Regions from separate parts of the Amycolatopsis sp. cmx-11-51 genome, predicted to be linked through region 1. Evidence: riboswitches for the same ligand, from Rfam matches in the RefSeq annotation. Region 1 holds a riboswitch; each other region holds the start of a gene.

The links. Region 1 has a riboswitch for S-adenosylmethionine ahead of ACM6LU_RS22965 (methionine ABC transporter ATP-binding protein). Riboswitches for the same ligand answer to the same signal wherever they lie in the genome.
Region 2: it holds a riboswitch for S-adenosylmethionine, as region 1 does, so the genes downstream of both, ACM6LU_RS14135 (aminotransferase class V-fold PLP-dependent enzyme) here and ACM6LU_RS22965 (methionine ABC transporter ATP-binding protein) in region 1, are expected to answer to the same signal.
Region 3: it holds a riboswitch for S-adenosylmethionine, as region 1 does, so the genes downstream of both, thrC (threonine synthase) here and ACM6LU_RS22965 (methionine ABC transporter ATP-binding protein) in region 1, are expected to answer to the same signal.

What each region holds. Positions count from the first base shown of each region.
Region 1 is NZ_JADNQO010000006.1:254,470-264,910, forward strand. Features, by position in the region: gene metG (methionine--tRNA ligase) at 1-727, shown strand, start outside; gene ACM6LU_RS22945 (TatD family hydrolase) at 735-1,571, shown strand; gene ACM6LU_RS22950 (transglycosylase family protein) at 1,985-3,361, shown strand; gene ACM6LU_RS22955 (DUF222 domain-containing protein) at 3,431-4,444, opposite strand; gene rsmA (16S rRNA (adenine(1518)-N(6)/adenine(1519)-N(6))-dimethyltransferase RsmA) at 4,693-5,529, shown strand; SAM riboswitch class I at 5,774-5,864, shown strand; gene ACM6LU_RS22965 (methionine ABC transporter ATP-binding protein) at 6,075-7,085, shown strand; gene ACM6LU_RS22970 (4-(cytidine 5'-diphospho)-2-C-methyl-D-erythritol kinase) at 7,208-8,173, shown strand; gene ACM6LU_RS22975 (ATP-binding cassette domain-containing protein) at 8,241-10,013, shown strand; gene ACM6LU_RS22980 (fatty acyl-AMP ligase) at 10,066-10,441, shown strand, end outside.
Region 2 is NZ_JADNQO010000003.1:153,313-163,753, reverse strand. Features, by position in the region: gene ACM6LU_RS14160 (DUF885 domain-containing protein) at 1-3,051, opposite strand, end outside; gene ACM6LU_RS14155 (AsnC family protein) at 3,185-4,153, shown strand; gene ACM6LU_RS14150 (RluA family pseudouridine synthase) at 4,150-5,076, opposite strand; gene lspA (signal peptidase II) at 5,073-5,636, opposite strand; gene ACM6LU_RS14140 (hypothetical protein) at 5,661-6,257, opposite strand; gene ACM6LU_RS14135 (aminotransferase class V-fold PLP-dependent enzyme) at 6,277-7,641, opposite strand; SAM riboswitch class IV at 7,675-7,789, opposite strand; gene ACM6LU_RS14130 (M23 family metallopeptidase) at 7,953-8,636, opposite strand; gene ACM6LU_RS14125 (potassium/proton antiporter) at 8,767-10,245, opposite strand; gene ACM6LU_RS14120 (ArsR/SmtB family transcription factor) at 10,357-10,441, opposite strand, start outside.
Region 3 is NZ_JADNQO010000009.1:91,163-101,603, forward strand. Features, by position in the region: gene ACM6LU_RS26900 (VOC family protein) at 1-355, opposite strand, end outside; gene ACM6LU_RS26905 (EamA family transporter) at 379-1,257, opposite strand; gene rpsT (30S ribosomal protein S20) at 1,619-1,879, shown strand; gene holA (DNA polymerase III subunit delta) at 1,932-2,915, opposite strand; SAM riboswitch class I at 3,051-3,183, shown strand; gene thrC (threonine synthase) at 3,195-4,460, shown strand; gene ACM6LU_RS26925 (ComEC/Rec2 family competence protein) at 4,478-6,883, opposite strand; gene ACM6LU_RS26930 (ComEA family DNA-binding protein) at 6,880-7,602, opposite strand; gene ACM6LU_RS26935 (DegV family protein) at 7,750-8,595, opposite strand; gene octT (diglucosylglycerate octanoyltransferase) at 8,606-9,331, opposite strand; gene ACM6LU_RS26945 (histidine phosphatase family protein) at 9,335-9,949, opposite strand; gene rsfS (ribosome silencing factor) at 9,946-10,350, opposite strand; gene nadD (nicotinate-nucleotide adenylyltransferase) at 10,405-10,441, opposite strand, start outside.

The sequences.
Region 1 (10,441 bases):
CATCTACGTCCACGACTTCCTGCGCGACTTCGGTCCGGACGCCCTGCGGTACTTCATCTCGGTCGCGGGCCCCGAGACCCAGGACACCGACTTCACCTGGGACGAGTTCGTCCGCCGGACCAACTTCGAGCTGGCCAACGAATGGGGCAACCTCGTCAACCGGTCCATCTCGATGGCCCACAAGAACGTCGGCGCCATTCCGCGTCCGGACGCCCCCACCGCGGTCGACGAGGAGTTAAAGGAGCTCTCCCGCAAGGCATTCGACACCGCCGGCGCCCACCTTCAGCGGTCGCGGTTCAAGGCGGCGGCGAGTGAGGCCATGCGCGTCGTGACCGCCGCGAACCGGTACCTCTCGGATCAGGAGCCCTGGAAGCTCAAGGACGATCCCGCTCGCCGTGACAGTGTCCTGCACACCGCGCTTCAGGTCGTCTCAGACGCCAACACGCTGCTGACTCCCTTCCTGCCCCACTCGGCTCAGAAGGTGTACGAAGCACTCGGCGGTTCCGGTGTCTGGGCGGCCCAGCCCGAACTGCGGGAAGTCGAGGACCTCGACATCCCCGGCCGGATCAACCCCATCATCACCGGGGACTACAAGACCGAGCAGGCGCGCTGGAAGTCCGTGCCGATCGAGGTCGGCAAGCCGCTGGAGAAGCCGACCCCGTTGTTCGCCAAACTGGACCCGGAGCTCGGCGAGACCGGGCCCGAATGGGCACCGATCTCGAAGTGATCAGCTGATGGCTGCGGAGAAGAAGGAGCTACCACCGATCCCGGACAGGTTGCCGGTTTCGGTGGTGGACGCGCATACCCACCTCGACGCGTGCGGCGCGGTCACCGCGGCTGATGTGACAGCCATGGTCGATCGCGCCGAACGCGCCGGTGTTTCGCGGGTGATCACCGTCGCGGACGATCTCGCGGCCGCCCGCTGGGCCGCGCAAGCGTCCACTTGGGACCCTCGCGTTTGGGCCGCCGTCGCGATCCATCCCACGCGTACCAAGGATTTCGGCGAGGCCGAGAAATCCGAAGTGGAGAGTCTCGCGAAAGAGTCCAGAGTGGTCGCGGTCGGTGAGACCGGCCTCGACTACTACTGGGATTACTCGCCCCATGACGCTCAGCAGGACGCCTTTCGGTGGCACATCGATCTCGCCAAGCGGATCGGCAAGCCGCTGATGATCCATGATCGAGAGGCTCACGACGACGTCCTTCGGATCCTTGAGGAAGAGGGGGCGCCCGAGCAAGTCGTCTTCCACTGTTTCTCGGGGGATGAAAAGGTCGCTCGCCGCTGCATCGATGCTGGATACGTGCTTTCGTTCGCCGGCACGGTCAGTTTTCGCAACGCCCGAGGCCTCCATGAGGCGGCACGGATCGTTCCGGCGGACCAGTACCTCGTCGAAACGGACGCGCCGTTTCTGACCCCCCATCCGTTCCGTGGACGACCGAACGAGCCCTACTGCGCCGCCTACACCGTTCGTCACCTGGCCTCGTTCAGGGGCGAGGCGGTGCACGAGGTGGCCGAATCGGTACGAGTGACCGCTGAGCGGGTCTTCCGTTTGCCGACAGTCACCCCCAGTTGAACGGATTGCAACATTAGTGATCAGCAATGGGCCACTCTGATGAGTGACCAACGTCACGACACTCCGAGGGGTGTTTGCGCAACCCGACGAGGTTCGTTACTGTCCCGTGATCGTGCCGGTCGGTATCCGCTCATGCGGTTTCCGGCTGTTACGCCCACAGTCACGTCAGTGCACGTCGGGGAAGCGGAACCAGGAGCGGTACAGCCTGGAACTGTGACGATGGCGCTGGCTGCGGGTGTCGGACTTCTAGAGGTGTGCCGAAGTGCGCATCGAGACGAAGGACGTTGTGGAGCAGTAGTCGAGCTCCTTGACGTCTTGGGAAAGGGAACGACCCAGTGACTGGTAGCAGTAGGCAGGATGCCTCGCGCCTCGGCGCGGAGACGAACACCTTCGCTTCCGCCGGTTCGGTTGCCGTGCTCGACCGCGACACTCACTACGGCGAGCTGGACTACTCTGATGACCCGCGCATCACGCACCAGGACATCCTGGCCGCGCTCGGTCCCGACGCCGACACCTTGATGGCCGAGATCGACGTCGACGTCGACGAGCTGATCCGCCTCATCAGCGCCGAGACCACCATGCTGCCGCCGATCGTCATTCCGGACGAAGTGGCCGAGGACCGCACCGCGGGCGCGCCGATGAAGGCCGCGACCAAGGACGAGGTCATCTCGAGCGCGACCCGCGTCTGGAAGAAGCGGTTCCTCAAGGGAACCGTCATGGCGGTACTGCTCACCCTCGGCGGTGGCGGCGCGGCCGCGATCGCGATGAACAAGAGCGTCACGCTCGACATCGATGGTCAGCAGCAGACCGTTCACAGTTTCGGCGACACGGTCGGCGAAGTCCTTGAAGACGCCGGTCTTTCGGTCGGCGCGCACGACTCTCTCTCGCCCTCGCCTCAGGCCGCGGTGGGCGACGGCGGCGTCATCAAGCTGGAGCGTGGCCGCAAGCTCAATCTGGTCGTCGATGGCGTATCGCAGGAATCCTGGGTTCGCGCGACCAACCTCAGCGAAGCCCTGAACCAGCTCGGCCGTTCCGATCTCGCGAAGTCCGGTACCTGGACTTCGATGCCGCAGAACGGTGAACTTCCGCTCGAGGGCGCCACCGTCGAGGTCAAGACCCTCAAGAACGTCACCGTCTATGACGGCGCGAACGAACCGCGCAAGGTTCAAACCAACTCGGTCACCACCAAGGAATTCCTCGGTGAGCTGCGGATGACCCTCGGCCCGGACGATGAGGCCATCGGTGGTCTCGACGTCAAGCTGGTCGACGGTGCCGAGGTCCACGTCAGCCGGACCGGCGTCACCATGGTCAAACAGAACGAGGAAATCGCACCGCCCGAACAGAAGGTCGACGACCCGGAGCTCGAAAAGGGCAAGACCAAGGTCGAAGACCCGGGTACCCCGGGCCAGAAGACCGTGACCTACAAGGTCACCAAGCGCAATGGCAAAGAGGTCGGCCGCGAGAAGGTCTCGGAAGAGGTCATCACCGAGGCCAAGCCTAAGATCGTCAAGGTCGGTACGAAGAAGCCCGCCGATCCGGTCATCGGTGACGCCGGCGCCTGGGACCGCATCGCGCAGTGCGAGTCGACCGGTAACTGGGCCGCCAACACCGGCAACGGCTACTACGGTGGCCTGCAGTTCAACAAGAGCACCTGGGATGCCTACGGTGGCTCGCAGTACGCCGCTTACCCGCACCAGGCCAGCAAGGCCCAGCAGATCGCTGTCGCTGAGAAGCTCCGCGACAGCCGCGGTGGCTACGGCGCCTGGCCGCACTGTGGCAAGAAGGCCTGACCGCCAGATCGTTCTCCCTCCCCCCTGAAGGTCATCGTGTGGGTTTTCTAACTGCCCACAAGGTGGCCTTCAGGCCGTCTTGGGCAGCTGAGGCTGTGTAGCGCCGAATCTCGGCCGCCGTGACCACCAGCGCGGAGACCTTAGGTGGGTCGCGGCCCTAGATCGTTCAGCGGCGGTCTCTGCTCGCACGCTGCTGTCGTCGCGGTGCTGGCTTTGCTGGCTCTCATTCCGTGTTTGGCCGGTCGTGGGTTGGTCCGTCGGCTTCTCGGTGGGCTTCGCGGGCTGCGGCCGCTCAGCGACCGGCTCCTGCCTCTGCCGAGGCAAAGGGATATCCGGGCCGGCTTCCGCAACGCCGACGATTTCTGTGAAAGCGTCGCCGCGTCTCTCCGCCGGAGTGCGGGTGTCGGCTTCTCCGTTCGGGACCGGATGCGCGAGTGGGACTAGAAGCGCGTTCAGGCGGGCGCCTGTCTCGGGATCGAGGTCGCCGCGCATGTCCCAACGGCCAGTGCGTTTCTGACGCAACCAGAACTCGCTTCGCCGGGTCTTCGGGTTGGGGTCCTCGGTGTCGTTCCCATCTGGGTTGAGACGTGCGAGCACGTCGGTTCCAGCCATCGTCACGTCGCGCGGTCTCGCGACGCTGGCGAGATCGACCAGGTCCCTCTCGGCGTCGAGTCGGACGTTCGCGGCGATGTGCTCTGGGAGTCTCCGCAGAACCGTGACGATTCGGTCGATGCTGCCCTCGGCCAATGCGCCTGTGACGGCCGCGGCTCCGGTCAAAGGCGCGACGGGTGGAGTCGAGGTCCCGTCGCGCGCGCGTCTCGAGTTGAGTGCGAGTGCTCGAGCCGTCACCTTCTTCGCTTCGGCTCGGGGAACCCGGGCCACGTGCTCGTAGAAGACGGCGATCGAGTTGTATCCGAAGAGGTCTCGGACACCGCGTGACTCGATCTCGGCCAGGATCTGGCCGACTTCGGCGACCAGGCGTCGCCCTTCGCGTAGCCGTGTCTGCAACTCGTCGAGAAGCAGATCGGCGTCACCTTCCGGCAGATTCAGCGGGAAGGCCTTGGGAATGTTTGTGCTGGTCATCCCTCGATTGTCGAGGTTGAGTCGAACGAATGCACGGTATCGATCGGGTGCACGTTGATCACGCTCCGGCGATGTGAACCTGCACCGATCACCCTGGCGTATGACACGGGTCAGCTGGGAGAATCCGTGAGGATGGCGCGAGCGAGTTGCGGCCAAGCGGAGGCTGGCGCTGTCCTCGGGGCCGACTGGGGCTGGGGTGGTCGTCCACCGGCCAATCGCGGCTTACGAAGGCTGGCTACGATCGTCGAGTGACTGAATTGCTCGGGCCTGCGGAGATCAGGGCGCTGGCGGCCGAGCTGGACGTACGGCCGACCAAGAAGCTCGGCCAGAATTTCGTGCACGATCCCAACACGGTGCGCCGGATCGTCGACATTTCGGCAGTCGGCGAAGGTGACGTCGTGCTGGAAGTCGGGCCGGGGCTTGGCTCGCTGACACTCGGGCTGCTCGCGACCGGTGCCGAGGTCGTCGCGGTCGAAATAGACCCCGTACTGGCCGGGCGGCTCCCGAACACCGTGGCCGAACGCGGTGGGGCCGAAAGGCTGACGGTTGTCGGAGCGGACGCTCTACGGATCACGGTGGACGACCTGCCTCAACGGCCGACGGCGCTCGTCGCGAATCTGCCGTACAACGTCGCCGTTCCTGTTGTGCTGCATCTGCTCGCCGAGCTGCCCTCGTTGACCAGTGGTCTCGTAATGGTCCAGACCGAAGTCGCCGACCGGATGGCGGCCGGCCCTGGCAGTCGGACTTACGGAGTGCCCAGCGTCAAGCTCGCGTGGTACGGGAAGACACGTAAGGTCGCCGCGGTACCTCGCTCGGTGTTCTGGCCTGTTCCGAACGTGGATTCAGCCCTCGTCGCTTTCGAGCGAGGCGAAGTGGTGTCGTCCGTGGAGAGGAAGCGGCTGTTCGCCGTGGTCGATGCCGCTTTCTCGCAGCGGCGAAAAACGCTGCGGGCGGCTTTGGCGTCATGGGCCGGTTCCGCCGAACGTGCGGGGGAGTTGCTCGAAAAGGCGGGTATCGACCCCAAGACCCGCGGTGAACAGTTGGATGTTCACCAGTTCGCCCGTATCGCGGCAGCGACTGACTGATCGCCGTCGCAGGTGTGACCGGCGCCGCGCGGGCGAGTCTCGGCTGAGGTCAGCACGACAGCGTAAATCCTCTTCTCGATCCGTCTGGTCCAACCTGTCTTAGCAGGCAGCGGCCTGACGCGATCCTGAGACCTCAGCCGTGGTCTCAGGATGCGGACAGCAAATCCTGTATTATGGACACGACCAGACGTGTGATCTGCGCCTACGCGCTTGCTTTCATCTAGTGGGATCGGTTTTACTCAGTGAGCCATCCCGAGCGACTGAGAGACCTGGCTCGCCGAAGTCGCAGCAACCACCCTCAACAGGGCAGGTGCTACCGCCAGGACCGATGGAGGCTGTGCCTAATGAACAGGGTCACCCACCCGCTCCTGCTGACCAGGCGACGCGTCGTCGATGAAGGTCGCCGCACGGTAAGTGCGTGTCGACGCTCCACCGTTACTGCCTGAGTCTTTCCCTTACCTCTGAAGCCCGTCCGTTCTGGACGGTCACTCGGTGACGGTTGGCGCGCTCGAAAGAAGCAGCGCCCCCTTTGCATGGAGCCCTTCGTGATCACTGTCGAAAACCTGTCCAAGTCCTTTCCCCTCAACGGAAATCCCGTCGTCGCCCTGCGCGATGTCAGCGTGGACATCCAAGCAGGCTCGTTGTTCGGAGTCGTCGGTCCGGCCGGCTCCGGCAAGTCGACCCTCGCTCGTTGCATCGGACTTCAGGAGCGCCCGGACCGGGGCGTGGTCCGCCTCGACGGCCTGAACACCGGGACCCTTGACGGCCGCCGCCTGCGGGAGATCCGTCGGCAGGTCGGTGTCGTGAGCACCAAGCCGGAGTTGCTCGCCGAGCGCACCATCGCCGGCAACATCGCGTCGCCGCTCGAACAGCTCGGCCTCGACGGGCCGCAGCGCCGTAACCGGGTCGGCAACCTGCTCGATCTGGTCGGACTCACCCCGCGAGCGGGGCAGCGGCCGGGTGATCTGACCGAGGGGCAGCTGCGCCGAGTGGCCATCGCCAAGGCTCTGGCAGCCGGGCCGTCCGTGCTCTTGGCTGACGACCCGACCGCCGGTGTGCAGCCCGAAGAGTCCGGCGCGGTCCTGACCGTGCTCGACCGCGCGCGCGCCGAGCTCGGAGTCACCGTGCTGCTCACCACTCCTGATGCCGGTGTGGTCCGCCGTGTCTGCGACGACGTCGCGGTTCTTGAGGCTGGGGCGATCATCGAACGTGGAACCGTGCTCGACCTGGTCTCCGACCCGACCAGCCGGACCGCGCAGGCGCTGCTGCCCTCGATCGAGACCGGACGGGCGCAGACGTCGAAGTACGACCGCGCGGTGGACGTCGTGCTTGTCGGTTTCGCATCGGTCGGTGCGCTGCTGCCTGAGGCCGCCGGTCGCTTCGACGTCGAACTCGCCACCATCGGGGGCGGCCTGACCCGGATCGGCGACACGCCGGTCGGCAGGTTCCGTCTCGGTGTGCGCGGTGAGCGCGCGGATGCCGCGCTCGCCTGGATCGCCGAACGCGGTGGCCACGTGACCCACCCGGTCCGCGGGCCGCAGGGCGTCGCTGCCTGACTCCTCCACGACCGGGCCGCTCAGGACGAAATCCGTCCAGGGCGGCCCTTTCGTGTCTGACTCGTCCTGTTCTCTTTTCTCCTGGTGGCAGCACAAGTGGAGCGGCCACGTAGGCTTGACTCGTGCTCGCCGTCGTACCGCCCCCAGTAACCGTCAGGGTTCCCGCCAAGGTCAACCTGCACCTGTCGGTCGGTGACGTACGCCCGGACGGCTACCACGAGCTGGTGACCGTTTTCCAGGCGCTTTCTCTCACTGACGAGGTGACCGTGGCGGTCACCGAGGACCCGGGCGTCGAGGTCTATGGCGAAGGAGAAGGTTCCGTACCGACCGGGGCCAACAACCTCGCGTGGAAGGCGGCGCAGGCGCTGGCGGCCCACGTCGGCAAGGCCGACGGCGAGTCCAAGGTCCGAGTGGTGCTTCGCAAAGGCATCCCCGTAGCCGGCGGGATGGCCGGGGGCAGCGCTGACGCGGCCGCGACCCTGGTGGGGCTCGCGTCACTTTGGAAGCTCGACATCTCCCGAGACGAACTGGCGGGTATCGCCGCCAAGCTCGGGAGCGATGTTCCTTTCGCCCTTTACGGTGGGACAGCGTTGGGTACCGGCCGAGGCGAGCAACTGGTGCCGGTGTTGTCGAGGCACACGTTCCATTGGGTTCTGGCGTTCGATCAGCGTGGTCTTTCGACCCCTCGGGTGTTCGGAGAACTGGACAGGTTGCGTGAAGAGGGCAGTCCGCCTCGGATCGGTTCGCATACTCCGGTGGTCGAGGCGCTGGCGTCCGGTGACCCGCGGCAGCTGGCACTGCTTCTCGGCAATGACCTGCAGGCGGCCGCCGTCTCGTTGCGTCCCGGGCTGCGTCGCACGTTGCGGGCGGGAGTCAACGCGGGTGCGCTCGCCGGCACCGTGTCCGGGTCTGGGCCGACCTGCGCTTTTCTGTGCGCGGATGCCCAGTCTGCAGTCGAGGTCGCCGCGGAGCTGTCCGGTGCGGGGGTCTGTCGCACGGTGCGTGTCGCACACGGGCCGGTTCCCGGCGCCAAGCTGGTAGGCGGAGACGATGCGCCGCGGCCGGCTCCGCCTCGAGTACACGCGTGAGGATGTCCGAAATGGACGTCGACTAATTCGTTGTGGTGCAAGCTTTTTGGAAAGGATCGGCTGAGGCATGGCCAACTTGGTCAACCTGGAGTCGGTGAGCAAGTCCTTCGGGGTGCGCCCGCTGCTCGACGGTGTTTCGCTCGGCGTTGCGGAGGGGCAGCGCATTGGCGTCGTCGGTCTCAACGGGGGCGGGAAGACGACGCTGCTGGAGGTCCTCGCGGGGATCAGCGAGCCGGATACGGGACGGGTGAGTCAAGTCCGTGGCTTGCGGATGGCCGTGGTCACCCAGCGAACCGAACTCCCGGTCGGCAGCACAGTCGGAGACGTCGTGCTGGAGCGCTACGGCGCCGAACATGAGTGGGCCGCTGACGCGCGGGTCAGGTCCATTATGGATGGTCTGGGGATCACTGCTCTCGGTGTCGAAACGTCGACGGCGAACCTGTCCGGTGGCGAACGCCGCCGTGTCGCATTGGCGGCGGCTCTCACCGGTGAACTCGACCTCGTGGTCCTCGACGAGCCTACCAACCATCTCGACGTCGAAGGTGTGCGCTGGCTCGCGGATCACCTGCTCAACCGCAGGATCGCGGTCGTGGTCGTCACCCACGACCGGTGGTTCCTCGACACGGTCGCGAGCGTGACCTGGGAGGTCTCCAACGGTCGCGTCGAGCAGTACGAAGGTGGGTACGCGGACTGGATCTTCGCCCGGGCCGAGCGGGCGAGGCTCGCGGCGACGGCCGAGGAGAAGCGGCAGAACCTGGCCCGCAAGGAGCTCGCGTGGCTGCGTCGCGGTCCGCAGGCCAGGACTTCGAAGCCGCGCTACCGCGTCGAGGCGGCGGAGGCACTGATCTCCGACGTGCCGGAGCCACGTGATTCAGTCGAGCTGCAGGCGTTCGCCCGCCGACGGCTGGGGAAAACCGTGCTGGAGGTCGAGGACGCAACTTTGACCGTCGGTGACCGCACTCTGCTCGATCACGTCACCTGGCGGATCGGGCCAGGCGATCGGATCGGCCTGGTCGGCGTCAACGGATCCGGCAAGACGACGCTGCTGAAGCTGCTCGACGGGGACAAAGAGCCCGAGACGGGGCGCCGTATCCAGGGGAAGACGGTCAGCCTCGCGCACCTACGGCAGGAGCTCGACGATCTGCCGGGTGATCTGCGCGTCCTGCAGGCGATCGAAGAGGTCTCCGGAAGGGTCGTATTCGGCAAACAGGAGCTCTCCGCGTCGCAGCTGGCCGAAAAGCTGGGGTTCCCCGCGTCCAGGCAGTGGACTCCGGTCGAAGACCTTTCCGGTGGTGAGCGGCGCCGCCTGCAGCTGTGCCGGCTTCTGATGGCCGAGCCCAACGTGCTGCTGCTCGACGAACCGACGAACGATCTCGATATCGACACTTTGCAGCAGCTGGAAGACCTGCTCGATTCGTGGCCGGGCAGCCTCGTCGTCGTTTCGCACGACCGGTACCTGGTGGAACGCGTTTGCGACACGATCGTCGCCTTGTTCGGGGACGGACACGTGACCCACCTCCCGGGCGGCATCGAGGAGTACCTCGACCGGCGGGTCAAGAGCCTGGAGCAGGCCGGTGCCGACCGGAAGTCGGGCAGCGGGCAGTCCTCCGAGCTCAAGAAGAGTGCCGCGGAGCAGCGGGCGGCACAGAAGGAACTGTCCCGCCTCGAGCGCAAGCTCGACCAGTTGCACGCCAAGGAAAAGAAGCTGCACGCGGCGCTGCTCGTGGCGGCGACCGACCCGACGAAGCTCATCGAGTTGAACACTGAACTGAAAGCCGTTGAAACGGAGAAGGAGGAGGTCGAGGCCCAGTGGCTCGAGACCTCCGAAGCGATCGAGTGAGTTCACTCGACGGCGAGCGGGTGTTCCAAGGGCGGACAGTACTGTGACGCGCATGAGTCGGTTCGTGGACACGCTCGTCGCCACCGCGGCGGGGCGAGGTCAGCAGCGAGGAATGGTCACGGGGGAGCCCAAGGAGCCGGTTCGGCGGACCTGGGCTGAGATTCACGAGCAGGCGAAGCGGGTCGCCGGGGGCCTGGTGCTCGCCGGGCTCGAGTCCGGCAAGGCGGTGGCGGTCCTGGCGGCGGCGCCGTCGCTGATCGCGCCGACGGTGCAGGCGGTGTGGCTCGCCGGTGGCAGCGTGACGATGCTGCACCAGCCCACCCAGCGCACCGACCTCGCCGAGTGGGCCGAGGACACCGTTCGCGTGCTGCGGATGATCGGGTCCGATCTGGTCCTGCTCGGTGAGCCGTTCGACCAGCTGGCGCCGG
Region 2 (10,441 bases), on a different contig from region 1:
CTGCTGACGGCTCCAGCCGAGCGCGTGCATCCCGGTGTCGACGACCAGGCGGCCTGCCCGCATCGAGTCCTGCGTGAGCATGCCGAACCTGGTCAGATCGCTGGAATACAAGCCCATCTCGTCGGCGAGGCGCTCCGAGTAGAGCCCCCAGCCTTCGACATAGGCGTTGACGTCGGCGTGGCTCCGCAGCATCGGCAACCCCTTGAGGTGGTGCGCGATGCAGATCTGGAAGTGGTGCCCCGGAACGGCTTCGTGGAAGGCGATCGCCTCACTCGTGTGCTTCGGGCGCTGCTCGGCCTCGTAGGTGTTCGCGTAGTACGTGCCCGGACGGGAGCCGTCGAGCGCGGCCTCCAGGTAGTACGCGAGCGTGCCGCCTGGCGCTTCCGCGGGCGGGACCGGCTCGACCTGGCACCGCTCCTCGGGAATGGTCGAGAACCATTGCGGGGCGACGACTTCGGCGCGGGCGATGGCGTCACGCGCGGCTTCGAGCAGTTCGTCGCCGTCTCGCCAGCGCAAGGCCGGGTCGGTGCGGAGCCGTTCGAAGATCTCGCCGAGATCTTCGATGCCGAAGACCTTCTCACCCAGCTCGCGATACTGGTCGGCCAATTTCGCGATCATGTCGAGCCCGGTGTCGTGCAGGTCCTGCGCGGTGCGGTCGGTGGAGGTATGCGCCCGGATCAGCGCGGCGTACTTCTCCTGCCCGCCCGGCAGCGCGCACAGCCCGGGCTTCTCCTCGGCCTTCGCGAGGGGACGCAGTTCGCCGTCGAGGAAGTCGCGGTACCGCCGGTACGCGGGCCGGACCACCTCGGCGAGCAGCCGGTCCCGTTCGGCTTCGTAGCCCTCCACGGCAACGGACGCGGTGAGCGCCAGCGGGTCACCCGCCTCGTCACCGAGATACCGCTCCACATAAGCGACACCGCCGTCCACGAGGAAGCCGGGTGGCACCAGTCCTTCGGCCGCCGCCGCACGCTGGCGCACGATCAACGCGTCCAAATAGGAGCCGAGTCCTTCCAGTCGTTCGAGGTAACCCCGGACCCGTTCCTCGTCGGACAGCGTCAGCATCGCGAGGTCGTTGAGGATGTACAACGCGGGCGAGGCCAGCCCGTCGCTGACCGAGATGTCGGCGAAACAGGAGTCGACCACGTCGATCATCGCCTTCGCCTGCTGGATCACGACCTCACGGGTGACCGCCTCGGCCGGGGAAAGTCCTTCGACGGCAAGGGCTTCGGCCCGCTCGGCGATAGCGACCGCCGACGCGCGCTGGGCGGCCGCGGCCGACGCGCTCGGGTCCGGCATCGCGCCGTGGTCACCGGGAAGCCCGAGCAGGGACCGCCACAGCGGGAATTCGTCGAATTTGAGTGACATCAGCTCGTCGGCGAGGCTGTTCGGCGTGTCGCCGTGGCCGGCGACCCAGTCGCGGACGACGCCGTCCAGCACCGAAAGCGGCAGCGATCCCCCGCAGAGCACGACGTCATGGAAAGCCTTGATGTCGAACCGGCTGCCCAGTGTCGACTCGGCTTCCTCGCGGATGCGCTGGATCTCCAGGCGTCCCACCATGTACGACAGCGCCTGACCGGGGAAGGCGATGTAACGGTCCACTTCGGACTCGATCTCGACCACCGCCATCGGCGTGTTCTCGGTGAGGAAGTCGATGGCCTGGCCACGGCTCCAGCCCAGCGCGTGCAGGCCGGTGTCGACGACCAGGCGTCCGGCGCGCATCGAGTCCATGGTCAGCATGCCGAGTTTCGCGACGTCGTCGGAGTACAGCCCCATTTCGTCGGCGAGACGCTCGGTGTAGAGACCCCAGCCCTCGGCGTACGCGGTGAAGTCGCCGACACGGCGCAGAAGCGGGAGCTCGGTGAGGCCCTGCGCGAGGCTCAGCTGGAAGTGGTGACCGGGGATGGCCTCGTGGAACGCCGTCGCCTCGGCCGCGTGCCGGAACCGCTCCTCCGCCTTGTGGGTGTTGGCGAAGTAGATCCCCGGCCGGGATCCGTCGACCGCGGGCCACATGTAGTACGCGGCGGGAGCACCGGGCGCGGATTCGGCGGGGACCGGCTCGACCTTCCACGGCTGCGGCGGGATCCGGCCGAACCACTTCGGCGCCTCGGCTTCGGCCCTGGTGATGGCCGCGCGGGCGGAGTCGAGCATTTCGTCGGCGCTGGACCAGCGCAGGGCCGGGTCGGTGCGGAGCTTGGCGAAGATCTCGGCGAGGTCGGTGATGCCGAACACGCGGGAGCCGTACTCGCGGTACTCGGCGGCGAGGTTCGCGATCACGTCGAGCCCGGTCTGGTGCAGCTCACGCGGGGTGCGAACGGTCGTGGTGTGCATCTCGGCGAGCAGGGCGTAGACGCGCTCGCCGTCGGGCAGCCAGCAGACGCCGGGCTTGTCCTCGGGACGGCCGTGCGGCGCGATCTCCTTCGCGAGCACCTCGCGGTACTCGGCGATCGCAGGCCGGACGGCGTCGTTCAGCAGGGCGGCGCGGCGGGTCTCGAAGTCGTCGTCGGGCGCGGGCTGGCGCAGCAGCGGGTCGGCCGACGGGTCGGCGAGATGCCGGTCGAGGTACGCGACGGTGGCGTCGACCAGGTAAGCGACCGGGACCAGGCCGCGGGCGACACCGTCACGATGGCGCTGGGCGGCCTGCCGCAGGTACTCGGGGATGGCGGCGATCCGCCCGAGATGCGCCTCCGCCTGCGCGTCCGTCCCGACCGACATCATCGGCAGCACGGTGAGCACCTCGGCGGCGGGCGAGATGAACAGGTCGCTGACGGTGAACTCGACGAACCGCGAGTCCAGCAGCGCGATCTTCGCCCGAGCTACCGCGATCAGGACGTCACGGGTGGTCTTCTCCTCCGCGCTCAATCCGTCGGTGCCGATGGCCTCGGCCCGCTCCACGAAACCGGACAGTTTCGCGCGGAAGGCGTCTCCCGCGGCCTCGCTGAGATCGGTGAGTCCGGACGATTCCGGACGAAAGCCCTGCAAAGCGGGCGTGACCGGCTCGGCGTCGAAGAGGGCTTCGACGAACTCGTCGGCGAGGGCGGAGACTTCGCTCATGTTTCTTCCCCAGTGATCGGTGGAGGCGGTATCCCCGACCCTAATGGAGACCACGTCCTACCGAAGCCGGGTTTTGCGGCACCCGGACGGCCTCTCCCGCGGTGCCGGGGCCGAGGCGGTAGCGTTCCCGGACGTGGCCGTGACCGATCCCGTGGATACCCGCCTGCTCGCCGCCCTCGCGGAGCTGGGCAAGGCGGCCGTGCACGAACTCGCGGCGAAGGTCGGCATGGACCCGCGTGAGGTCGCATACCGCCTGGTCGCCCTCTCGGGAAGCGGGTTGCCGCTGCTCGTGGGCGTGGAAAGTGACCCGAACGGGCTACGCGCCGCCATCGCCGCCTCTCCGCCTTCCTGGGCACAGCAGCAGCCCCAGCAGCGTCCGCCTGCTCAGGGGTCCGTCCAGGGCACCCCATCAGGGCCGTACAACGTCCAGGGGACGCCTTCGGGTCCGTACAACGTGCACGGAACGCCTTCGGGCCGCTACCCCGGCCCGCCGTCCGCCCCGGTGCGCCAGCCGATGGCACCGATGGCGCCGCCCCAGCAGCGTCCGCCCGCCCCGCCGCAGCAGTTCGCGCCCCCGATGGCGCCCGCCGACCCGGTGATGAGCACGTGGGGCGTCCCGCAGACCGCGTCCTGGGCTCGCGGCGACGAACAGCAAGTCACGCCGCGGCAGGTGCCGGAGGGCAAGAAGGGCCGGACCGGCGACGTCATGGAGACCCACGGCCTGGAGGGCGAGCAGCTCGCCGTCCAGCTGCTCGAGGTCCAGGACCCGGCGGACTACCTGTTCAGCGCGGCAGGCTACTCGCTGGAGGCCGGGGAACGGTCGGTCGTGGTGCACACCGAGATCACCAACCGCGGGAACACCCCGTTCGTCTCACTGCCGGACAACTACCTCGAACTGCTCACCGCGGACGGCAAGCCGATCACGAAGGCACCGGTCTCCCTGACCTCGCGGCCGCCGCACAAGATCGGCGTCCGGCCGGGCGAGACCCTCGGCGGTCACACCGTCTACGTGCTGCCGGACGCCACCCGGGTGGTCGCCGTGCGCTGGTCGCCCCGGCCGGAACCCGACGAGCGCACGCTGACCTGGTCGATCGACGACTAGTTCTCGTCCTGCAGGATGCGCAGCGCGTTGGCCAGGTCGTCCGGGTACTCCGACTCGAACTCGACCCAGCGCCCGTCGGACGGATGCGCGAAGCCGAGCGTCTTCGCGTGCAGCCACTGCCGGGAAAGCCCGAGTTTGCGCGCCAGCACCGGGTCCGCGCCGTAGGTCAGGTCGCCGACACACGGGTGCTTGAGCGCCGAGAAGTGCACGCGGATCTGGTGCGTGCGGCCGGTCTCCAGTTTGATCTGGGCCAGCGAAGCGGCGCGGAAGGCCTCGACGACCTCGTAGTGCGTGACGCTGGGCCGTCCGCCCTGTACGACGGCGAACTTGTAGTCGTGCCGGGGGTGCCGGTCGATCGGCGCGTCGATGGTGCCGCGCGTCGGATCCGGGTGACCCTGGACGATGGCGTGGTAGCCCTTGTCGACGGTGCGTTCCTTGAACGCCCGCTTCAGCACGGTGTACGCGTGCTCGCTCTTGGCCACGACCATCACGCCGGTGGTGCCTGCGTCCAGCCGGTGCACGACACCCTGGCGTTCGGCCGCGCCCGAGGTCGCGATCCGCAGTCCGGTGGCGGCGAGCCCGCCGACGACGGTCGGCCCGGTCCAGCCGGGGCTCGGATGCACGGCGACGCCGACCGGCTTCGAGATCACCACGATGTCATCGTCGTCGTGCAGGATCTTCATGCCGTCGACGTGTTCCGCGACGACCTCGATGGGCGAAGCCGGATCGGGAAGGGTCACTTCGAGCAGTCCACCGGCGGCCAGCCGGTCCGACTTCCCGGCGGGCCTGCCGTCGAGCAGGATCTCGCCGGATTCGGCCAGTTCCGCCACGACCGTGCGGGAAAGTCCCAGTAGTTTCGCCAGACCCGCGTCGACACGCATTCCGTCGAGCCCGTCGGGAACGGGCAGCATACGCGCGCTCATTCGGTTGCCGCTTTCTTCTTGTCCTTTGTAGACGATCCGTCGTAGTCCTTGCCTAGCAAGGAAAGAGTCACGATGAGCACTCCGCCGACGCAGATCGCGGAGTCGGCGACGTTGAAGATCGCCCAGCCCTGCCCGTTCGGCGCGAACGCGGAGATCATGTCGACCACGTGGCCCTGCAGCGGGCCCGGCGCGCGGAAGATCCGGTCGGTCAGGTTGCCGAGCGCGCCCGCCAGCACGAGGCCGAGGCCGATCGCCCAGCCGACCGAGCGCAGCCGCCGCGCCAGCCAGCTGATGGCGACCACGACCGCGGCCGCGACCAGCGCGAGCACCCAGGTCAGCCCGGTCGCCATCGAGAAGGCGGCGCCGGGGTTGCGCACGAGCTGGAAGTACACCAGCCCGCCGAGGAACTCGACCGGCTGCTTGCCCTCCAGCGTGGACACGGCGATCTGCTTGGTGAGGAGGTCGATCCCCCACAGCACCGCGGCGACGACGAACACCACGGCGACGCGCTTCTTGGGCAGCGGCGGCGACGGTGGCGCGGTTTCGGGCTCAGTACTCACTCACCCATTGTCCACTGAGCGTGCTCAGGTCTCCTCGGCGGCCGTCTTCGGCCTGCTCAGCAGCGCCGTGAACGCCCCGGCCAGCGCGACCAGCGACGACAGCACCAACGCGAGCTGTCCTTGGGCGAGCACCACCGCGCAGAGCACGAACGCCGCGGCCACGACCAGCACCAGCACGCTGCGGTCCAGCCAGGCGAGCAGGATCAGCCCCAGTGTCAGCAGGACCGCGCTCCGCGCGTCGCCGTCCATGTCGAGTTCCCAGTAGCCGACCAGATCCGCCAGCACGATGGCGACCAGGCCGCCGAGGGCGATCGCGAGGATCCTCCACCACCGCACGGGCTTCGTCCGCCAGGCATAGAACAGCACCGTGCCGAGGTAGACCGCGAGCACGGCGAACAGCCAGTTGTCCAGCCGGCTCATGCCGACGACCGAGACGGCGGACGCGGCCTCCCGGCTCATCTCCACGCCGTACAGGTTCTGGTAGTAACCCTGTTCGCCGCGGGGCGGGTAGCCCATCCAGCCCCCGGAGCGGCGCGGATCCCCGGCCAGCGCCACCACGATCAGCTGTGCGAATCCCAGCAACGCCAGCGGAAACCAGTAACGCGGTCGCTCGTTCCCCATGCGGGGTGAGGGTAGTGGGTCAGGCGCAGAACGGGGGCAGCTCCCGCGGATCGTTCTCCGGCACCCAGCGGCCCTCCGGCTTCTCGTACTGCCAGCGGGCGCCGCGGGCGACGATCTGACGCAGCGCCAGGACGACCCGGTCCACATGTTCGGTGGTGCTGCCGAGGCCAAGGCTGACCCGGACGGCCTGCTGGCCGGTCGAACCGGCGGCGGAGATCAGCCGCTTGGTGGCGACGTGCGCGCAGAACGCGCCGTCCCGCACGCCGATGCCGTACTCCGCGGACAGGACCGCGGCGAGCCAGCCCGGTTCGAAGCCGTCGACGACGAAGCTGAGCGTGCCGACCCGGTCGACCGGTGCGTCGAACAGCCGCAGTTCGGCGAAACCGGGGATGGCGGCGAGCCCACGCCGCAGCCGCGTCAGCAGTTCGTCTTCGTGGGCGACGATCGCGTCCCAGTTCCCGGAAAGCGTCTCGCAGGCGACACCGAGCGCGTAGACGCCGACGGTGTTGGGGGAACCGGCTTCGTGCCGCTCGGCGCCGGCGTTCCAGACCACGCCGAAGTCTTCGGAGTCGCGGGTGACGAGCTTCGTCGCGCCGCCACCGGCGAGGTACGGCTGGGCGGCACGCAGCCAGTCGGCGCGGCCGATCAGCGCACCGGCACCGAAAGGCGCGTACAGCTTGTGGCCAGACAGCGCGATGTAGTCGACGTCCAGTTTGCGCACGGAGATCTTGCGGTGCGGCGCGAGCTGCGCGGCGTCGAGCGCGATCCGGGCGCCATGCCGTCGCGCGACGGCGGCGATCTCCTTGACCGGCAACAGTTCCCCGGTCACGTTGGACGCGCCGGTGATGACGACCAGCCGCGGGCCCTGCGGGCAGTCGGCGAGCGCTTCGTCCACCGCGGACACCGCGGCGAGGCGGGTGCGGGGCGTCTCGATCCGGCGGACGTTCGGACCCTTCCACGGCAGCAGCGCGGCGTGGTGGTCGGTGTCGAACACGACGACCGACGTGTGCTTCGGCAGGCTGCGCGCGAGAAGGTTGAAGGAATCGGTGGTGTTGCGGGTGAACACGACGGTGTCGGTCGACCGCGCGTCGACGAAGTTCCGCAGGATTCCCCGCGTGCGCTCGTAAAGCTTGGTGGAGACCTGCGACGCGAATCCGGCGCCGCGGTGGACGCTGGCGTACCAGGGCAGGAATTCGTCGACCGCGTCACGCACCTTGTCCAGACAGGGAGCGCTCGCCGCGTGATCGAGGTTGGCGTACCCGATGTCGCCCCCGGTGACCAGCGGGACCCGCAGATCGGCGCACGCGACCGTCGGGATTTCGTGTGTGACAACGGTTTCCGCGACAGTGGCGGGGGTGCTGGTGCGTTCGAGAGCGAGTGTCATCGTCATCCTCCGGGCCAGGGGATCCCGACGAGGATCCCGCGCTTGCCCGTCGCACCACGCGACGAGCCAGGTCCTCACCCGGGGCACCCCACCGCGGAAGGAGGGTTGCCGGCCAGCTAGCCGGGGCTTGACGCTGACACTCGTGACCTACGAACGAAGTTAGCCGATGCACCGGCGATCAAGCCACCCCTTGCCCGCATGGTGAGACGCCGGTCACGCATTCCGCAACCGAGGAGAACCCCCGCAATTAGTCCTCTAGTTGCGGTAGTTGCGCGCGCAATTACCGCAACTAGAGGACTGATTGCGGGAGGTCAGACGCGGAATCGGCCGGGCAGGGGAATGGTCGAACGGGACGAGACCTCGGTCGCCGTACCCGAGTACTGATCGGTGCCCGCGGTGAACTGCCAGCCGCCGAAGATCTTGCGGTCGACGGCCTCGCCGTGGGCGTCGGCGACCTTGGTCGAGAGCTCGTCGTAGGACACGCCGTTCCAGTTGCCAGCGCCGACACCGAAGTCGCGCGAGTCGCCACCCTTGACGGTGGCTGTGGGCAGGGTCCACAGGGTGAAGTGCACGTGGGCGCCGGTACTGCGGCCACCACAGGGCAGCGCGTTTCCGGTCAGGCCGAGGGCGTCGCCCGGGACGACCCGCTGGCCGTCGGTGACCGAAATGTCCTCCATGTGGTAGTACCCGGTCCGCCAGCCACTCGCGTGGTCGATGGTCACCCAGTCGCCCCCGTCGCAGTGCTGAACTCGGACGGTGCCCGCCAGCGGCGCACGCACGGTCTTGTTCCCAGGACTGAAGTCGATGGCGTTTTTCACGCCGGAGGTGCCGTTGTCCGAGTGAATTCCCGCCGAGTAGACCGACTGACCCGTGTCGAACGGCAATCCGAACGCGGGAAACGCGCCGGCCGCGGAGGCTACCGGAGCGGAGAGAACCACCCCGACGAGTGCAGCCGCAGCCCCCAGAACGGCGAACCGTGCAGGAAGTTTCGTCACCTTGCGTACTCCTTAACCCGTGACACTCACCCATTCGATGGAGTCAATTGCGGGAAAGGTAGTCCAAAGGGGGACGAAGAGGAAGAAGTTTCTGAGATCAACCGACGAACAGCTGGTGCCGGTTCGTGACCTATTGGCCGGATTCGCCCTTCCACCTGGCGAGGCGACCGGCCCGGTCGACGGCACGGAGCCGTCGTTCGGCCGCGTCACGCGCGTCGGAGGTGGTCACGACGAGTAACTGATCGCGTTCCTGGAGCCGGGTGTTCTTGTTCGGCGTGAAGCCGGTGCCGTCCCGGACGAGCAGGCTGATCGTCGCCCCGACCGGAAGCCGCAGTTCGGCCAGGTAGACGCCGTGCATCTTCGACCCGGAGTTGATCCGGACCTGCAGGAGTTCGGCACCCATCTCATCGAGTGGCGCGGAGTCGACGTCGATTTCGTGCGCTTCGGTGTGCTGAGCCAGCCCGAGCACTCTCGCGAGCGGGGTCAGCGTCGCCCCCTGAAGCAGGGTCAGCACGATGACCAGCACGAACACCGCGTCGACCAGCTCCTGCGCGCCGGGCACGCCGGACGACAGCGGGATCAGTGCGAGCACGATCGGGACCGCCCCGCGTAACCCCGCCCAGGACAGGAACACCTGTTCTCGCCACGGGATCTTGAACGGCAGTGCCGACAGCACCACTGACAGCGGCCGGGCGAGCAACAGCACGACCGCGCCCGCGACCAGGCCCTGGACCAGGCTCTCGAAGATCCTGCTCGGCGATGCGAACAGGCCGAGCAGCACGAACAGCCCGATCTGCGCGAGCCAGCCGAGCCCTTCGGCGAAGGACAGTGTGTCCGACCGGTGCGGCAGCTTCGAATTCCCCAGCACCAGGGCGGCGACGTAGGTGGCGAGCAGGCCCGACGCGTGAGCCAGCTGCCCACTCGAGTACGCCACGACGCAGACCGCGACCGTGGCCAGCGGATACAGACCGGTGGCGGGAAGCGCCGCCCGGCGCAGCGCGAACGCCCCGCCCCAGCCGAAGGCCAAGCCGATCACCAGCCCGGCGCCGAGTTCGTAGACGACCAGCAGCGGCAGCGACCAGTCAACGGTCGTGCCCTCGGCGAGGACGACGACGGCGATGTAGGCCGGGGCGTCGTTGATCCCCGACTCGATCTCCAGCGCACCGACGAGCCGCTTCCCGATCCCCGCCGATCTCAGCACCGAGAAGACCGCGGCGGCGTCGGTCGACGCGAGCACCGCGCCCCACAGCAACGCCATCCGCCAATCCAGGCCCAGCAACCAATGCAGGGCCGCGCCGGTGACCGCGATACTCACCACGACGGCCACTGTGGACAGTGCGATTCCAATGCCCAGCGAGGGTTTCACGGCCGTCCACCGGGTGGTGAGACCACCTTCGGACAGGATCATCACCAGTGCGGCGAGGCCGAGCGACTGGGTGAGTTCAGGGTTGTCGTACTGGATGCCGAACCCGGCTTCGCCGAGCAGGACCCCCATCCCCAGGTAGAGCAGCAGCGAGGGAAGGCCGACCTTGATCGACACCCGGACGGCGATCACGGCGACGAGGAGAACCGCGCCACCGGTACCCAAGATGAACGGGAGCTGTTCCATGTCGCCTCCCGTCCGGCCGCCGTGAGGCCTCCAGAATAGTGAGGCGGTGATCGTCACACCTTCGTGCACCGCTCGACGGCGAGCCGAACGGACTGTGTTACAGACTGTCCTTTACGGACTCCGCAGGGCCATCAGGTCGACACCTAGTTCCGCGAAGGGTTTCGCCGCCGCGGGCAGGACCTTCACCGCTCGGTTG
Region 3 (10,441 bases), on a different contig from region 1:
ACGGATGCCCCCGCGGTACCTCGACCAGCACGATCCTGGTGCCGTCCGGATCCGCGATCCACGCTTCGTCCAGACCCCAGGGTTCACGACGCGCTCCGCGGACGGGTTCCAACCCCTTCGCGGCGAGTTCCTCGAGCGCCGCGGGCAGGTCCCGGACCTGGAGCCACAAGCCGACGTCGGGGGTCGGGCCGGTCTTCCCGGTACCGACGATCTCGATCGACCCGTTCCCGGCGAAGAACACCGTCCCGCCGGGGAACTCTTTGTCGATCGCCAGGCCAAGAGTGTCCCGATAGAACGCCGTCGACACGTCGAGGTCCTCCGGGTGGATCAGCACCCTGCTGCTCAGCACGTCCATGGATCAATCCCTACCGGATGGGTTCAGGCCATCGCAATCGCGGCGATGCCCGCCAGCACCACCGCCGACCCGGCCAGCCTGCGGGCGGCGTTCGACTCACCCAGGACCAGCCAGGCGGCCAGGCCGCCCAAAACGATGCTCAGCTCCCGCGCGGGTGCGACGAGGCTCACCGGGGCGATCTGGAGGGCGTAGAGGATCAGCAGGTAGGCGACCGGCGAGAGCAGGCCGACGATGAAGACTTCGCGCTTGTGCTCACGCCAGAGCCACGAGACCTCTTCGCGGTCCTTCAGCGCGTACGGCGTCATGAGCAGGCTCTGCACGATCGCGCCGGTTCCGAAGTAGACGATCAGCGGGACACCGAGACCGGTGACCGAATGCGCGTCCCACAGCGTGTAGGCGGCGATCGTGAGCCCGGTCAGGAGCCCGTACCCCACGCCTTTGCGGCGAGCGACACGGTCCGCGGCGTCGGCGTGGGCAGGTGCTCGCCCGGTACCGATGACCAGCACCCCGGCGACCACGAGGAACGCGCCCACCAGCCCGAGTGGCCCCGGCCGCTCACCGAGCAGCACGACGGCCGCGAGCACCGAGATCAACGGCCCGGTACCGCGGGCGACGGGATACACGACGGACAGATCCCCGACTGCGTAACCCCGCTGGAGGACGACCCCGTAAGTGACGTGGAACACGGCGGTGACCGCGGCCGCGAGCAGCCACGTCCACTGTGGACGTTGCGGCTCCACGGCCAGTGAGACCGCCATGGCGGGAGCGAGTAGGACCGCGGAGAGGCTGTAGTAGGCCCAGACGAACCGGGCTCCGCCGCGACGGATTCGTTTGGCGGCCAGGTTCCAGCCCGCGTGGATGACGGCGGCGGTGATGACGAGGGACAGGGCGGTGACGTTCACTACGGACCTTTCATGTTTTCCGCGCACACGGAAAACATCGGTCCTCCAGGCTTTTGTCCCGTCAGATGAACGGTGGCGCCTCCAGCCCCGCCGATGGTGCCGCTCGGACCTGTCCCACCTGCCCTGATTGTGTGTTTCGCTGAACGGGCAGGCGACGGAACCCTAGGCACTACGCTCATCACCGTACCCCGAACACTCGTCCGGAGGCGGCCGCGATCCACCCTCGGACGACTGTTAAGCTTGCCCCTTCATCGCTGTGTGGCATTCCGTCATGGAGGAAACCCGCGCCGCTTTCACGAGCGCGCAGGGCCGGTCACAGCGCGGCGGTGAAACCACCGAGAGATTCAAGAGGAGCGCCCCCGTGGCCAACATCAAGTCGCAGATCAAGCGCATCACCACCAACGAGAAGGCGCGTCAGCGCAACCAGGCGATCCGGTCCTCGGTGAAGACCGCGATCCGCAAGTTCCGCGAGGCCGCCGACTCCGGCGACAAGGCCAAGGCGCTGGAACTGCAGAAAGACGCGGCCAAGAAGCTGGACAAGGCCGTGACCAAGGGCGTTCTCCACGCCAACCAGGCCGCCAACAAGAAGTCCTCGCTCGCGAAGCGCGCGAACTCTCTCTGATCGGCTTTCGAAGGGCCCCGGCGACGCGAGTCGCCGGGGCCCTTCGCCATGTTCAGCGGCTTGTGCCGTGGGCGGCGACGACTTCCAGGATGGCGCGTTCCAGTGCGTACTCCGGGTCTGCCGCGACACCCTTGACTTCGGCATTGAGCCGGGCGACGACCCGCATCGCGGTGGCGAGACCGTCCTGCCCCCAGCCGCGGGCCTGCCCCTGCGCCTTGCGCACCTTCCACGGCGGCATCCCCAGCTCACCCGCCATCTGGTTCGGGTTCCCGCGACCGGCGCCGGACACCCGCGCGATCGTCCGGACGGCGTCGGCGAGAGCGTCCGCGACCAGCACGTACGGAACACCCAGCTGCATCGCCCAGCGCAGCGACTCCAAAGCCGCCGCCATGTCCCCGGCGACGGCCTTCTCGGCGACAGCGAACCCGTTCACGTCCGCGCGGCCCCGGTGGTAGCGGCGGACCGCCTGCTCGTCGACCGTTCCCCCGGCGTCCGCGACGAGCTGTGTCGCGGCCGACGACAATTCGCGCAGATCCGAGCCGACGGCGTCGATCAACGCGAGCACGGCGGCACCGTCGATTTTCCCGCCGACCCGGCGGACCTCGTTACGGACAAAGGATTCCCGCTCGGCGGGCTTGGTCAGTTTCGGGCACTCGACGACCTCCGCCCCGGCCTTCTTCAAGGCCGCGGGAAGCGCCTTCGCAGCCTTGCTCCGACCGCCTCCGCTGTGCACGACGACGAGCACGATGCCGTCGGCGGGCGCCTTGACGTAAGCCATCACCCCGTCGGCGAGCTCCTGCGAGATGTCATGCGCGGATTCGAGGACGATCACCCTGTCCTCGGCGAACAGCGAGGGGCTGACCATCTCCGCGAGCGCGGGGACTGTGAGGTCCGACACCCTGATCCGGGTGAGGTCCGCCGTCGGATCGGCCGCTTTGGCCGCGTCCGAAGCGCCGCGGACGGCGCGTTCGATCAGCAGCTCTTCCTCACCGAGAACCAGGACCAGCGGCGATGGGGCGGAAGCTTGCGTCGTCACGGTGACGATCCTGCCACTCCTCCTCTCGTGTGCTTTGTCCGGTGATGTGTTCCGGGCACGGTGGCCCCACGCGAGGCCCATGTCGTACGGTGTTGGCGAGGCGACGCGATGACACGCGTGCCGACAATCGAATACCGCTCATCCAGAGGGGCAGAGGGAACGGCCCGATGAAGCCCCGGCAACCGGCGTCAGCCTGTCATCCCGCGATCGCGGGATAGCTGACGAACACGGTGCCAATTCCGGCCCGCCACGGCGGGGCAGATGAGGAAGGACCTCGCGATGACCGCAACCCTCGGCACGACCTCCACCACCAAGACCCCGGATCTCGGACCCGCCGTCGAACTGGTGTCGAAGGAAGAGGGACACCGGCAGCCGCTCGCCCCCGAGTTCGTTTCCGCGGAGGACTTCTCGCCGCTCGAGGTCGCCTACGACTTCGGCCGCGTGCGCCGCGAGGACATCGAAGCCGGGCCGAAAAACATCTGGCGCTACAAGAAGCTCCTTCCCGTTCCCTCGAACGTCGAAGAAATCCCCAACACCGAACCCGGCGCCACCCGGCTCATCCAGGCCGACAGGCTCGCGAAGGCGTTGGGCGTCAAGAAGGTCTGGGTCAAGGACGACACCGGCAACCCGACCCACTCGTTCAAGGACCGCGTGGTCGCCGTCGCGCTGGCCGCCGCACGCGAGTTCGGGTTCGACGTGCTCGCCTGTCCGTCGACCGGTAACCTGGCCAACGCGGTCGCCGCCGCGGCCGCCCGCGCCGGCTGGCGGTCGGTCGTGCTGATCCCGAAGACCCTCGAGCGCGCCAAGATCCTCACCACCGCCGTGTACGACGGTGACCTGATCGCGGTCGACGGCAACTACGACGATGTGAACCGGCTCGCCACCCAGCTCGCCGCCGAGCAGGAAAGCTGGGCGTTCGTCAACGTGAACGTCCGGCCCTACTACTCGGAAGGCTCCAAGACACTGGCCTTCGAGGTCGCCGAGCAGCTCGGCTGGCGGCTTCCCTCTCAGATCGTGGTGCCGATCGCCTCCGGTTCCCAGCTCACCAAGGTGGACAAGGGTTTCCGCGAGTTCGGACAGCTCGGCCTCGTCGACGAAACGCCGTACAAGGTGTTCGGCGCGCAGGCCACCGGCTGCTCCCCCGTCTCGGCGGCGTTCCGCGCGGGCCGCGACGTCGTCCAGCCGGTCAAGCCGGACACGATCGCCCGGTCGCTGGCGATCGGCAACCCGGCCGACGGCCCGTATGTCCTCGACGTGGTCAAGCGCACCGGTGGCTCGATCGAAGACGTCAGCGACGAAGAGGTCGTCGAAGGTATCCGGCTGCTCGCCCGCACCGAAGGCGTCTTCACCGAGACCGCCGGTGGGGTCACCGTGGCGACGGCCAAGAAGCTCATCGAGACCGGCAAACTCAACCCGGACGAGGAGATCGTCCTGCTGATCACCGGTGACGGCCTCAAGACGCTCGACGCCGTCGAGGACAAAATCGGCCCGAAAGCGACCGTCAGCGCGTCGGCCGACGCGGTCCGCGAGGCACTCGGCATCTGAGTTCCCGCCGGCCCGCCTCAAGAACGAGGCGGGCCGCGGGGCTCACCCCTGCGCACCAAGGCGAGGCCTCGCGCGTCGGCGACGACCGCGGTGTCGCCGTCCGTGTCCGTTCTGGCGATCGAGGCACCGACAGCCGTCAGGTTGTCCAAAGTGGACTTGTTCGGGTGACCATAGGTGTTTCCGGCACCGACACTCACCAACGCGGCCCGTGGCGCGACGGCGTTGAGGAAATCCGGTGCCGTGTAACGGCTTCCGTGGTGCGGAACCTTCAGGATCTCGGCACGCAGATCGGTTCCCTCGGCCATCAGGTCCGCCTGCGCGGCGAGTTCGACGTCGCCGGTCAGCAGTAACCGGCCCGCCGGCGTCCCGGCCCGCAGGACGACGGAGCCGTTGTTGATCACCGTGCCATCTTGTTCGAGGACCGATCGTCGAGTGACATACCGCGGCCCGAGTACCTCTAGCGACAGCCCCGGCCAGTCCAGCCGTTGCCCGATCCCCAGTTCCAGCAAGGGAATTCCACGACGCGCGGTCTCGTCGGCGACCTTCCGCCACGCCCACGCGGGAGCCCGGCCCGGGCCGACGGCGACCGCACCGACCGACCTGCCCTCGAAAACGGATTCGAGACCGCCGATGTGGTCGGCGTGCAGATGGCTCAGCACGATCAACGGCACACGGTCCACCCCGAGCCTGCTCAGGCATTCGTCGACCGGTCCCGGTTCCGGCCCGGTGTCGACCAGGACCGCCCTCCCCGGCTCGGCCGTGGCGAGGACGACGGCGTCGCCCTGTCCGACATCGCAGGTGACAGCGCTCCACGAAGCCGGTGGCCACGCCGGGGCCAGCACCCGCACCGGCACGAAGACGAGGAGTCCGCCCGCCAAGGCGACCGCCAGCAGGATCCTGGTGTGACGCAGCCGGACGGTGACGAGCAGGACGACGAGCAGACCGGCTGCCAAAAGCCCGCCCCACCAGCCATCCGGCCAGTCCACGACCGCTCCCGGCGCGCGAGCGCCGTGGCGGGCAACGGTGATGAGCCAACTCGCCTCGGGTTCGGTCAGCCGGACCAACAGCCTGCCCGCCGACGGCCACCACGGTCCGACGACGGTGGCGAGCACGCCGAACACGGTGGCCGGGGCGACCACCGGGGCGGCGAGCACATTGGTCACCACCGAGACGAGACTGACCGCTCCCGCCATACCCGCGATGACCGGTGCCGTCATTACGAACGCGGCCAGCGGGACGGCCAGTCCCTCGGCGTAGCCGGACGGCACACCGCGGGCGACCAGCCACTCGGCCCACCGCGGGGCCAACAGGACCAGCCCCGCCGTGGCCAGCACCGAAAGGGCGAATCCAAAGTCGGCGGCCATCGCGGGATCGGCCACGACGAGCCCCGCCACCGCGAAGGCCATCGCGGGCAGCGCCGACCCCTTGCGCCCCAGGGCGAGCGCCAGCAACCCGACCGCCCCCATCACCCCGGCGCGGAGCACGCTGGGCGCGGGCCCGGCGAGGACCACGAAACCGGCGAGCCCCGCGGCGGCCGCGGCGGCGGACGTCCGCGGCCCGACCCGGAGCGCCCTCAGCAGAAGAAGGATCGAGCCGCAGACGATCGCCACATTCCCACCGCTCACGGCCATCAGATGGGACATGCCGGAGTCCGTGAACTCACGTTCGACCCTCGGGGACAACGTGCTCGTGTCCCCCACGACCAGTCCGGGCACGAGACCGGCCTGTTCCTCCGGGAGGACGGCGCACAGGCCCCGGAGCCCGGTGCGCAGCGATTCCGCGGCTCGCTGCCACCAGGGCGCCGGCCCGAGGGCTGACGGCGGTCCGCGCACCGAGAGGACCGCGACCGTGAGTTCGGCACCCTTGGCAGGCGCGAGCCGCCCGGAGGCGGTGACCTGCTGCCCGGGCAGCAGGTCCGCCCATCCCTCCGCGGGAGCGAGCAGGAGGATCCGGCCTGCCGAATCCACCGCCCGCTCATCGGCCACCACGGCGTCCACCGTCGCGGCGACGACCACCAGGCGGGTGCCTGCCTGGCGATCGGCGTATCCGGCGCCGCGGACCGGACGTGGCCGCTCGGTGACCACCACCCTCATGGTGGCCTCACTCCCCCGTACGGCGGCGGCACGGAGGTCGTCATGCTCGGCGGCCCGGATCCGCAGCGCCACCGGGCCCGCGGTGAGCACGCCGAGGACCGCCAGCGCACCCAGGCCCGCCACCCACCGGGACGCCTTCCGGTGGGCACGGACTCCGGCGGCGATCGCGAGCACCACGGCGGCCGCACCGCAGAGCATCGTGATCCACCAGCCGCCGAGCAGCCCGGAAAGGGTGCCCAGCCAGGCCGTCGCCGCGGCCGGTACGAGCCGCAGGTCCTGACCTCGCCACGACCCGGTGTCCACTTCGGACGGATCGGCGGACGGGTTCATCCGACGGACACCAACTCCCGGACTTTCTTGAATTTAGCTTCGCCGATCCCTTCTACGTCACGGAGTTGCTCGACCGTGGTGAACCCGCCGTGCCCGGACCGCCAGTCGACGATGCGTTTGGCCATCACTTCGCCGACCCCGGGCAGGGTGTCGAGTTGCTCGGCCGTGGCCGTGTTCAGGTCGAGCTTTCCCGGTGGTGTCCCAGGGCCCGCCGCGGCGGGCCCTGGGACACCGACGGCCACCTGTTCGCCGTCGGTGAGCCGCCTGGCCAGGTTCAGCCCGGTCAGATCCGTTCCGGGCTGTGCCCCACCGGCCGCCGTGAGGGCATCGGCGACCCGTGCGCCCGAAGGGATCGTGACCAGGCCTGGGTTGACCACCCGGCCGACGACGCTGACCACCAGAGGCGCCTTGGCCGCCGCGGCGGGGGCGTCTCCGGCGGCCTTGGCCGACGGCAGGGGCGGAAGGGGCTCCGCCCCTGGCCGGTGTCCGAACAAAGTGATCGCGCCTGCCACGATCACGGCCATCGCGATGACCACGGCCACCACGGCGAACCACCGCCGTTTCACCGGTATCCCGTCCGCCGTGAACCGGGCGGGCACCCAGCGGCGCACGAGCCTGCCCGCGGGCGGGCCCTGGGTGGGTGGCGACAGCTGCGCGGCCAGCCACGCCAGCCTGGCGTTGACGGAGGAACCCGATGATCGGGCGGTTTGGTCGAACACGTGAACGACGCTACGGAGCGGGGGTGGCGGGCGGCAGTGGTGAATCCCGGGGCTGTGGACAAGTGGGGTGTTGTGGACAACTCGGCGACGGCCGGAGCCGCGTCACCGGGTTCTGTCAGTGCCGTGTGGGATGGTTGCGGGTTTTCCTCAGCCCGCTCGCTGGATCACGACACCGAGCACACCGGGACCGGTGTGAGCCCCGATGACGGCGCCGATCTCCGACACCACACACCCCTCCGGACAGCTGATGGACTCCTCCAGCCGGTTGGCCAGTTCGACGGCGCGCTCCGGTGAAGCCAGATGGTGGACGGCGATGTCGGCGAGTCCTCCGCCGGCCGCCTTCACCGCGAGTTCGACCAGCCGCGCCACCGCGCGGTTCATCGTCCGCACCTTCTCCAGCGGCTGAATCCTGCCTTCGGACATGTGCAGTACCGGTTTCACCGCGAGCGCCGTGCCGAGCAGGGCGGCCGCCGGGCCGATCCGACCGCCACGGCGCAGATACTCGAGGGTCTCGACGGCGAACAAGGTCTCCGAACGGCTCACCGCGTCGACCGCCGCCGCCTCCACCTCGGCCGGACCGGCCCCGTCCGCGGCGGCACTCGCCGCACGCAAGGCAGCGAAGCCGAGTCCCATCGCGGTGCTGCGTGAATCGACCACACGCACCTTGTCCGGCCCGACCTCCTGCGCCGCGAGTACCGCCGCCTCCCAGGTCCCGGACAGTTCGCGGGACAGATGGACCGACACGACGGCGTCCGCGCCGTCGGCCAGCGCCGCCCGGAACTCCTTGACGAATTCGGCGGGCGTCGGCCGGGACGTCGTCACCATGCTGCGTTTGCCGAGCGCTTCGGCCAAGGCAGCGGGACCCATTTCGACGCCGTCGAGGAAGACGACGCCGTCCACGAGGACGTGCAGCGGGACCACCCGGATCCCGTTCCGTTCGGCGAAGCCTTCCGGCAGGTGGGCGGTGGAATCCGTGACTACGGCTACCGACACGGCAGCCAGCCTACGTTGCCGCGGGGCGCAACACCGGGGCCATCAGGCGGGCCATTTCCGCGCCGGCGGCGGCATGTCCTTCCCAGCCCCAGTGCATCCCGTCCGGATTGCCCCGGCCGCTCAGCACGTGGTCGCCGACGACGGCTTCCAGATCCAGCAGTGGCACGTCCGCGCGCCGCCCCCAGCCGGCGATGGCGGCGGCGGCACCGGCGCGGGCCGTGTGCACCCGGCCGTAGGCGTCGGATCGGTGCACGGACGGCAAGATGCCGAAGATCGGCAGTTCCGGGCGCAGCACCCGCAGGGCTCCCACAGCGGTGTCGAGGTAATGGACGGTCAGTTTCGACGGCAAGACCACCGGACGTCCCCGAAGGGCGATCGCGAGCCGCGGCTGAGCGGCCAGGTAGGTCTTGCGGACCACTCTCCGCAGCGGGTCGGGCCGCAGGTAACGAAGGCCGGTGCGCAGGTAGGTGGGCAATGGCGAGGGCAGTGTGTCCATGCTCCCGACAGCCAGCACGACGGCGTCGACGTGGTGCAGATCGGCCCAGACACGCGGGTCGCCGATCAGCGACCACCAGGCGTCGCGGGCGGTCCAGCCGAACCCGGCGACGAGGTCCGCGTCGCCACCGAGCGCTACGGCGGCGATGTTGGGCCACAGGCGCGCGTCGTCGGCGGCGAGCGGGCCGTCCGGGCCGTGGAAGCTGAGGGAATCGCCGAACACCAGCAGGCGCGGGGCCATGGATCAGCCGGTGATTCCCGCGTTGTAGGCGGCCAGGCGCCAGGCGCCGTCACGCCGGGTCAGCTCGACCCAGTGGCAGTTCGCGATCCCGCCCAGCGACGGCCAGGACGAGACCGGCAGGCCGAGCAGCTTCGCGGTCAGCGCGATGATCAGACCGCCGTGCGTGGCCAGCAGCACGGCGTCGCCGGCGTCGGCATTGGGTTGATCCAGATCCGCGACGACCTCCAGCGCGCGTTCGGCGACATCCACTCGCGACTCGCCGCCGGGCGGCGCCCAGGTCGCGTCGACCCGCCAGCGGGCGCGTTCGCCAGGGTAGGCCTCGTCGACCTGCTGGCCGGTGAAGCCCTGCCATTCACCCAGATGGGTTTCCCGAAGGCGCTTGTCGATCCGCAGCGGGACGCCGATGGCCTCCGTGAGCACGGTGGCCGTGTCGGTCGCGCGGCGCAGATCCGAGGCGATCACCAGATCCGGTGAGAATCGGGCGAGCGCGGGTACGGCGAACCGGGCCTGGTTCCAGCCGACCGGCGTCAACGCGGAGTCCAGATGCCCCTGCATCCGGCCCGCCGCGTTGTAGTCGGTCTCACCGTGGCGCCAGAGCACCAGCCGCCGCGGACTCACGAGGCGCCTTGCGCGTCGGCGGGGTCCTCCTCGGCGGGTGTCTCCAAACCGGCGACCTCGATCCGCGGGCAGTCCTTCCAGAGCCGCTCGAGACCGTAGAAGGAGCGTTCCTCCTGGTGCTGGACGTGGATGACGACGTCGACGTAGTCCAGCAGGACCCAACGGCCCTCGCGGGCGCCCTCACGGCGAACGGGCTTGTGCCCGCCGAGCCGTAGCTGCTCCTCGACGTTGTCGACGATCGCGCCGACCTGGCGCTCGTTGGGCGCGGACGCGATCACGAAGGCGTCGGTGATCACCAGCTGGTCGGACACGTCCAGCACGACCACGTCGCTCGCCTTCTTGTCCGCCGCCGCATGGGCGGCCGCTACGGCCAGCTCTCGTGCCTCGGACGTGGCTGTCACAGTTCTCCTCAAAAGATGGCTTTACTCGCAGGTGCGCCCGACGAGAGTACCCGGTCAGCCACGGGGGTCTTTGCGATAGAGGTCCTTTTTG